DNA from 2 places in the Streptomyces dengpaensis genome. Region 1 is predicted to be linked to the other one. Evidence: riboswitches for the same ligand, from Rfam matches in the RefSeq annotation. Region 1 holds a riboswitch; the other holds the start of a gene.
What was found. Region 1 has a riboswitch for glycine ahead of gcvT (glycine cleavage system aminomethyltransferase GcvT). Riboswitches for the same ligand answer to the same signal wherever they lie in the genome.

Region 1 (4,206 bases):
CAGGCCCGTCGCGATGCGGCGCAGATCCAGCCACGGGATGCCGACACCGCCGCCCGGGGCGTGCGGATTGAGCCACAGGCCGAAGTGGTCGGGGTACAGGGTGCGGGCGACGTCGAGGCCGTCGACGACCTCGTACGAGCGGTTCCAGCCGCTGGCCGACAGTTCCTGGGCGGAGGTGACGCAGGGCGCGTAGCCGAAGCCGTCCACCTCCATGTTCCCGTACTGGGCGTCCGGGGCGCCGGCCTGGCCGTGCCAGAGCAGCATCCAGACCTGGCCGGACGACGGGGTCGCGAGCGCGCGCAGGAGCGCCTCATAGGCGTCGTAACGCCCCGGCGTCACCTGGCGGAGCATGTGCTCGACCTGCCCGGCCGCGGCCGTGCCTGCGCTCACTTTTAACCGCCCCTTCGTGAAACCTGGACCCCGGATATGAAACCAGCTTAGGTGGCTCTGCCCACAGCAGCGCCCAAGAGCTCGTGGGCTTACCGCTGTTGCGCGCGTGCGTCGTGTTCGTGGCCGGTCGCGCCCACGCGGCGGAGCCGCACGCTGTCACCACCCCGCGCCCCCCTTCGGGCACGGGCTCAGCAGCCCTGTCGGCCGAGCTCAGTGGCCCTGCTGGTAGAAGGGCCGCACCTTGGCGCGCATCCACTCGCCCACCGGATCCTGGGCCACGTCGAGGAGGACCAGGTTCACGGGGCGGTCGACCGGGACCCGGCCGAGCGCGCGGCCGAGCGCGTCGAGCGGGAGGGTACGGGCATCGCCCTCCCACAGGGAGAGTTCGACGCCGATGAACATGACGGGGTCGCCGCCCTCGATGCTGGCCAGGCAGCGGCGGGCGGTCACCACGACGCCGGTCTCGGCGAACTCGGCCGAGGCCGCGGACAGGAAGTCCACCGGGTCGTCCTGCCAGTCGGGCTCGAACAGCCGCACCCGGCCGCCGCTCGCGGGCCCGTCCAGCGGGGTCCGCCCGGCGCGGCACAGCTCGGCCACGGCGGGCGGCGGCAGCGGGACGCCGACCACGCCGTCCGGGTTGACCGCGATGCCCACCTGCGGAGGCAGACCGCGGGCGAACTCGACGGCGGGCGCGATCGTGTACGACATGTGGCCGCCGACGACCTGGCGGAACTGTTCCTCGGAGCTGAAGACGGGAACGTACGCCTGGCCCTCGATCTCCAGCATGGGCAGGTCGAGCGGGCCGCTCTGCGGACCGCCGCCGTTCGGCAGGGGCACCCAGACGAAGCTGCGGCCGAGGACCTCGACGATGCGGCCACCGGCGGAGGGCACGCCGAGGGACGCGGACAGCACCTCCTCCAGCTCGTTGCCGGGCCATCCGCCGTGCGGATGGGGGTGCGCCTGTGCCGGGAAGTCCATCTCTCTACCGCCTGCTCCGAACCGCTGTTCCGGCTCGCAAGGTTAATGGGCTCACGAGACCGGCGCGGCGGGGCTGAGCTCGCACGACGGCCAAGCCGGTCTCGTACGACCGCTCAGCCGCCGAAGTCGATCCGGCGCAGCACGTCCGCCGCGTCGCGGTCGATGAGGACCGCCGAGCCGCAGCCCTCTGGCAGGTCGCCCCGCTCGACGGAGCGCAGCAGCCGTGCGACCGCGCCGCGGTGGCGCGCGAACGCGTACCGCGAGACGCCCCGGCCGCGCTCGCGCTGGCCCTCCAAGGCGGTGCGGGGCGGGACGTCGAGCAGCAGCAGGTGCAGCGCGCCGCCCCGGCGCCGGGCCTCGCGGGCGAGCCAGCGGCGCACCCAGGCCTGCGTACCGCAGTCGTGCACGACGACTCCGGCGCCGGAGCGCAGCGCGCGGCGCAGCCCCGCGTAGTGCGCGAGACGGACGAGGGGGCGGTAGACCGCGTACGGCAGCCAGTGGACCATCCGGCCGTCCCAGCGGTCGCGGGTGTCCTGCGAGTCGATGCGCGCGCCCGTGACGGCCCGGCGCATCAGCGTCGACTTGCCGCTGCCGGGCAGCCCGGTGACCACGACGAGGTCCGACGCGCCGAAGTGGAGCCCGTGCGGGCTGCGTCCCGCGCGGGCTCGGAGGTCGCGGACGACAGCCGTCGGCAGCGGTCCGCACGCCTCCCGGGCGCGGGCGGCGCCGGGCGGCTTGGGCAGCGCGATGCCCGAGGTCGTCGCGTACGCCGTGGTCCTGTTCACCGTGATCGTCCTCCCCTTGGGTGTGGAGTCCCATCCCCGTTGAGTGTAAAGAGAAGGTAATGACCTTCGCTTCTCGTTTCGGTACGTGGACTGCCACAGGCCGGTTACAGGTCCCCGAGGGTGCCCCTGCCGCGCCGGACGGATGCGTGCAATGATGTGCCCGCCAACTGCATACCGGCCGCTTGAATCCGCGCGGGAGAGTTCCGGGGACGTACGCGTACCCGGGCGCCGAAGGAGCAAGTCCCTCCCTTGAATCTCTCAGGCACCGTTACCGCGCGGGCGAGGCACATCTGAAAAGCGGGCCGCTGACCGGTGGCTCCACCCAAGGTGCAAGTCAGGACCACCGTTTGCCGGGGTCGTGACGAACCTCTCAGGTTCCGATGACAGATGGGGAGGAACGACCTCGCCGTCATGCCTTGGGAGCACCACCGATGAGCAGCAACGCACCCCGTCACACCGCGCTCGATGCCCTGCATCGCTCGCTCGGCGCGACCATGACCGACTTCGCGGGCTGGGACATGCCCCTGCGGTACGGCTCCGAGCGCGACGAGCACCTCGCCGTCCGTACGAAGGCCGGTCTCTTCGACCTCTCGCACATGGGCGAGATCACGGTCACCGGCCATCAGGCGGCCGAGCTCCTGAACTACGCGCTGGTCGGCAACATCGCCTCCGTCGGCGTCGGCCGCGCCCGCTACACCATGATCTGCCGGGCGGACGGCGGCATCCTCGACGACCTGATCGTGTACCGGCTGGCCGAGACCGAGTACATGGTCGTCGCCAACGCGTCCAACGCCCAGGTCGTCCTCGACGCGCTGACCGAGCGCGCGGCCGGTTTCGACGCCGAGGTCCGCGACGACCGTGACGCGTACGCGCTGATCGCGGTGCAGGGCCCCGAGTCCCCCGGCATCCTCAAGTCGCTCACCGACGCCGACCTGGACGGCCTCAAGTACTACGCGGGTCTGCCCGGCACGGTCGCGGGCGTCCCGGCCCTCATCGCCCGCACGGGCTACACCGGCGAGGACGGCTTCGAGCTGTTCGTGTCCCCCTCCGACGCCGAGAAGCTGTGGCAGGCGCTGACCGAGGCGGGCGCCCCGGCCGGGCTCGTCCCCTGCGGTCTGTCCTGCCGCGACACGCTGCGCCTGGAGGCGGGCATGCCGCTGTACGGGCACGAACTCTCGACGTCCCTCACGCCCTTCGACGCGGGGCTCGGGCGGGTCGTGAAGTTCGAGAAGGAGGGCGATTTCGTGGGGCGCGAGGCCCTGCGGGAGGCCGCTTCCCGCGCTCAGGAGAACCCTCCGCGCGTCCTCGTCGGCCTGGTCGCCGAGGGCCGTCGCGTCCCGCGCGCCGGGTACGCCGTCGTCGCCGGCGGCACGGTGATCGGCGAGGTCACCTCCGGCGCGCCCTCCCCGACGCTGGGCAAGCCGATCGCGATGGCGTACGTCGACGCCGCGCACGCCGCGCCGGGCACGGCCGGGGTCGGTGTGGACATCCGGGGCAGCCACGAGCCGTACGAGGTCGTGGCGCTGCCCTTCTACAAGCGCCAGAAGTAGACACCTCCGGCAAGCGCCCGAAGCAGACACGTCCGCCGGTGCACGAGGCGGGCACGTCCACAAGCATCGGAAGCAGACACGGCTCACGCCGTACAGGCGAGTCGACGTGACGTAGATCGCCGCGCCGGGTCTCGTATCCCAAGACCGCCCGTTCATCACCACTCCACCGCGTACAGGAGAATTCAGGCCATGAGCAACCCCCAGCAGCTGCGCTACAGCAAGGAGCACGAGTGGCTGTCGGTCGCCGAGGACGGCGTCTCGACGGTCGGCATCACCGAGTTCGCGGCCAACGCGCTCGGCGATGTCGTCTACGCCCAGCTTCCGGAGGTCGGTGACACGGTGACCGCGGGCGAGTCCTGCGGTGAGCTGGAGTCGACCAAGTCGGTGAGCGACCTGTACGCCCCGGTCACGGGCGAGGTGACCGAGATCAACGAGGACGTGGTCAACGACCCGTCGCTGGTGAACTCCGCCCCGTTCGAGGGTGGCTGGCTGTTCAAGGTACG
Region 2 (4,206 bases), 4.8 Mb from region 1:
CGGACTCGGTCGGCTCGATCATCAGCGTCCCGGCCACCGGGAACGACATCGTCGGCGCGTGGAAGCCGTAGTCGATCAGGCGCTTGGCGATGTCGTCGACCGTCACGCCGGTCGCCTTGGTCAGCGGGCGCAGGTCGATGATGCACTCATGCGCGACGAGCCCGCCCGGACCGGTGTAGAGCACCGGGTAGTGCGGCTCCAGGCGCTTGGCGATGTAGTTGGCGGAGAGCACCGCCACCTGCGTGGCCCGCTTGAGGCCCTCGCCGCCCATGAGGCGGACGTACGCCCACGAGATCGGCAGGATGCCCGCGGAGCCCCACGGAGCGGCCGAGATCGGGCCGACACCGGTCTCCGGACCGGCCGCGGGCTGCAGCGGGTGGTTCGGCAGGTACGGCGCCAGGTGCGCGCGCACACCGACCGGGCCGACACCCGGACCGCCACCGCCGTGCGGGATGCAGAAGGTCTTGTGCAGATTGAGGTGCGAGACGTCACCGCCGAAGTGGCCCGGTTTGGCGAGCCCCACCAGGGCGTTGAGGTTGGCGCCGTCGACATAGACCTGGCCGCCCGCCTCGTGCACCTGCGCGCAGATGTCGGCGACATGCTCCTCGAACACACCGTGCGTCGAGGGGTACGTGATCATCAGCACCGCCAGCTCGTCGCGGTACTGCTCGATCTTGGCGCGCAGGTCCTCGACGTCGATCTCGCCGTCGTCCGCCGTCTTCACGACGACGACCTTCATACCGGCCATCACGGCGCTCGCGGCGTTCGTGCCGTGCGCGGAGGACGGGATGAGGCAGACGGTGCGCTGCTCGTCGCCGTTGGCACGGTGGTAGCCGCGTACGGCCAGCAGACCGGCCAGCTCGCCCTGCGAACCGGCGTTGGGCTGCAGCGACACCTTGTCGTATCCGGTGACCTCGGCAAGCCGCTCCTCCAGTTCCTGGATGAGCGTGAGGTAGCCCTGCGCCTGCTCGGCGGGCGCGAAGGGGTGCAGCTGGCCGAACTCGGGCCAGGTGACCGGCTCCATCTCCGTGGTGGCGTTGAGCTTCATCGTGCAGGAGCCCAGCGGGATCATGCCGCGGTCCAGCGCGTAGTCGCGGTCGGAGAGCCTGCGCAGGTAGCGCAGCATGGCGGTCTCGGACCGGTGCTGGTGGAAGACCGGGTGCGTGAGGTAGTCGTCGGTGCGCAGCAGCGCGCCCGGCAGCGTGTCGGCCGCCGTCGCGTCCAGCGCCTCGACATCGCCCTCGACACCGAACGCGGACCACACGGCGCCCACTTGCCTGCGCGTGGTGGTCTCGTCGCAGGAGATCGACACGTGATCGGCGTCCATGAGGTGGACGTTGACACCCTGGTCGCGCGCCTCCGCGACGAGCTCGGCGGCGCGGCCCGGGACCCGTACGGTCAGCGTGTCGAAGTACGCGCCGTGCACGACCTCGACCCCGCCCGCCGTCAGACCCGCGGCGAGGATCGTGGCGTAGCGGTGGGTCCGGCGGGCGATGGTCCTCAGACCCTCGGGACCGTGGTAGACGGCGTACATGCCGGCCATCACGGCGAGCAGCACCTGCGCCGTACAGATGTTGCTCGTCGCCTTCTCGCGACGGATGTGCTGCTCACGCGTCTGCAGGGCGAGGCGGTACGCCTTGTGCCCGTCCGCGTCCACGGACACCCCGACCAGCCGGCCCGGCAGGCTGCGCGCGAACTTCTCGCGCACCGCCATGTATCCGGCGTGCGGCCCGCCGAAGCCCATCGGCACACCGAAGCGCTGCGTCGTACCGACCGCGATGTCGGCGCCGAGGTCTCCGGGCGAGGTGAGCAGGGTCAGGGCGAGCAGGTCGGCGGCGACGGTGACGACCGCACCGAGCTCGTGCGCCTGCTCGATGACCGGCTTGAGGTCGCGTACGGCACCGGAGGCGCCCGGGTACTGGATCAGTACGCCGTTGATCTCGCGCTCGGCGATCTCGGCCGGGATGCCCTCGCTGAGGTCGGCGACGACGACCTCGACGCCGGTCGGCTCGGCCCGGGTCTCGATGACGGCGACGGTCTGCGGCAGCGCGTCCGCGTCGACCAGGAACAGGCCCTTCTTGTTCTTGCCCATGCGCCGGGACAGCGCCATGGCCTCGGCGGCGGCCGTGCCCTCGTCGAGCAGCGAGGCGCCGGAGGTCGGCAGCCCGGTCAGCTCGGCGACCATGGTCTGGAAGTTGAGCAGCGCCTCGAGGCGGCCCTGCGAGATCTCCGGCTGGTAGGGGGTGTACGCGGTATACCAGGCCGGGTTCTCCATGACGTTGCGCAGGATCACCGGCGGCGTGAACGTGCCGTAGTAACCGAGGCCGATCATCGAGTCGAGCACCTGGTTGCGGTCCGCGAGGGAGCGCAGTTCGGCCAGGACCTCGGCCTCGGTGCGGGCGCCCGGCAGCTTCAGCGCCTCGGCGTTCTTGATGACGTCCGGCACCGCGGTGGCCGTCAGCTCGTCGAGCGAGCCGTACCCGACCTGCGCGAGCATCTTGGCCCGTGCCTCGGAGTCGGGCCCGATGTGGCGCTGCTCGAAGGGGATTCCCTGTTCGAGCTCGGAGAGCGGAATGCGATGGGCGGTCATTGCGGAGGCCTCCTGGTCTGACGCGACCTTCGAGGGGCACCCCGGCACGGGTACCCCGACGGCCTCCCCCTCTGTCATCTCAACCTGAGAGCTTCACCGGTCCGTTGGCTGACGACCGGTTTTCACCGTCGGTGAGGGCGGAAGCCGTCGAGCAACCGCCCTGCTTTCCAGAGTGACCTCGTCCGTGCGGTACGTGAGCCTGAGAGATTCCGGGGAGGATTTGCTCCTTCGGCGCCTCCGGTGAAGTCTGGAGGACTCTCCCGCACGGGGTCAGCAGCCGCCTGCCAGCCTACCAGCGAGGACTGGACCCGAGCCTTCGAGTGGCCGCCTTCCTCAATGTGCTCTTTTGTAGTGCTTACGGATGAGTTGCGACCAAGTGGAGGGCCCGTGCAGACCGACATCGATCCGCGCAACCTGATAGGCCGCAAGGCGTTCGACCGTCATGGCACCAAGATCGGCACGATCGACGAGGTCTACCTCGACGACGCGACCGGGGTCCCGGAGTGGGCGGCCATACGTACCGGCCTGTTCAGCAGGGACGCCTTCGTGCCCCTGGAGCCGAGCGAACTCGTCGAGGGCGCCCTGCGCATCCCCTTCGACCGTTCCCTGATCAAGGACGCCCCTGACTTCGGCGTCGGGCGCCACCTCTCCCCCGAGCAGGAACTCCAGCTCTACCACCACTACGGTCTCGACGTGACGCCCCCTCCGCCGCTGCCGGACCGCGATTTCGGCCACTTGGCGGGCACGGACGACGCCTGACGCGTGCCGCGTGGGGGGGGGCGGGGCCGTGACATTCCGAGACTCCGTCGCGCAGGCGCGAGCAACCACGAACGACCCACGGTGGCGGACCCGTCTCAGCTGCCACGGCGCAGGGCTCATGCCCTCTCAGGCACGCCGGCGGTCACACCCTCCGCACTCCCCGGTCTTCGTGGCACCAACGGCAACGGATCCGCCGGCTCCAACGCCGGGTCATCCGTACGGAATGTACGCACCCGCCCGGGCTCGGAGTAGGGCGTCTCGAACCGCACCGTGACCCGGCCGAGGCCGCTGCCCTGCACCCACCCGTGCCCGTACTCGGAGTGCCGCACGTCGTGCCCGGCAGGCCACCGCCGCTCGGCGGGCGGCACGTGCTCCACGACGGACTCCTCCGACACCTCCTCCGCCGCCGCGTGCTCCTGCGCCGCGGGCTCCGCGGCAGCGGCCCGCGCCTGTGCGAAGAGGTCCTCCTGCGTGTAGTCGGCCAGCCCCGAGACGCCGACCCCCAGCAGTCGTACGCCACCGGTCGTGTCCACCGCCTCCAGAAGCCGCGCGGCCGCCTCCCGTACGACCGCGGGGTCGTCCGTGGGCCCCCGCAGCGTCTCGGACCGGGTCAGCGTCGAGAAGTCGTACCTGCGCACCTTCAGGACGATGGTCCGCCCCGACAGCCCGGCCCCGCGCAGCCGGTGCACGCACCGGTCGGCGAGCCGCTGCACCTCCAGGCCGACCCGCACCCGGTCGTGGATGTCCACGTCGTACGTGTCCTCGACCGACACCGATTTGGCCTCCCGCTCGGCCACCACGGGACGGTCGTCGTGCGCCAGCGCCATCGCGTACAGCGCGTGCCCGTGGGCCTTCCC

Region 2: it holds a riboswitch for glycine, as region 1 does, so the genes downstream of both, gcvP (aminomethyl-transferring glycine dehydrogenase) here and gcvT (glycine cleavage system aminomethyltransferase GcvT) in region 1, are expected to answer to the same signal.

Annotation. Positions count from the first base shown of each region.
Region 1 is NZ_CP026652.1:2,640,960-2,645,165, forward strand. Features, by position in the region: gene C4B68_RS11850 (enhanced serine sensitivity protein SseB C-terminal domain-containing protein) at 1-351, opposite strand, end outside; gene C4B68_RS11855 (enhanced serine sensitivity protein SseB) at 601-1,368, opposite strand; gene C4B68_RS11860 (AAA family ATPase) at 1,482-2,159, opposite strand; glycine riboswitch at 2,337-2,437, shown strand; glycine riboswitch at 2,438-2,550, shown strand; gene gcvT (glycine cleavage system aminomethyltransferase GcvT) at 2,585-3,703, shown strand; gene gcvH (glycine cleavage system protein GcvH) at 3,893-4,206, shown strand, end outside.
Region 2 is NZ_CP026652.1:7,457,693-7,461,898, reverse strand. Features, by position in the region: gene gcvP (aminomethyl-transferring glycine dehydrogenase) at 1-2,590, opposite strand, end outside; glycine riboswitch at 2,768-2,863, opposite strand; gene C4B68_RS34715 (PRC-barrel domain-containing protein) at 2,978-3,349, shown strand; gene C4B68_RS34710 (DNA polymerase IV) at 3,466-4,206, opposite strand, start outside.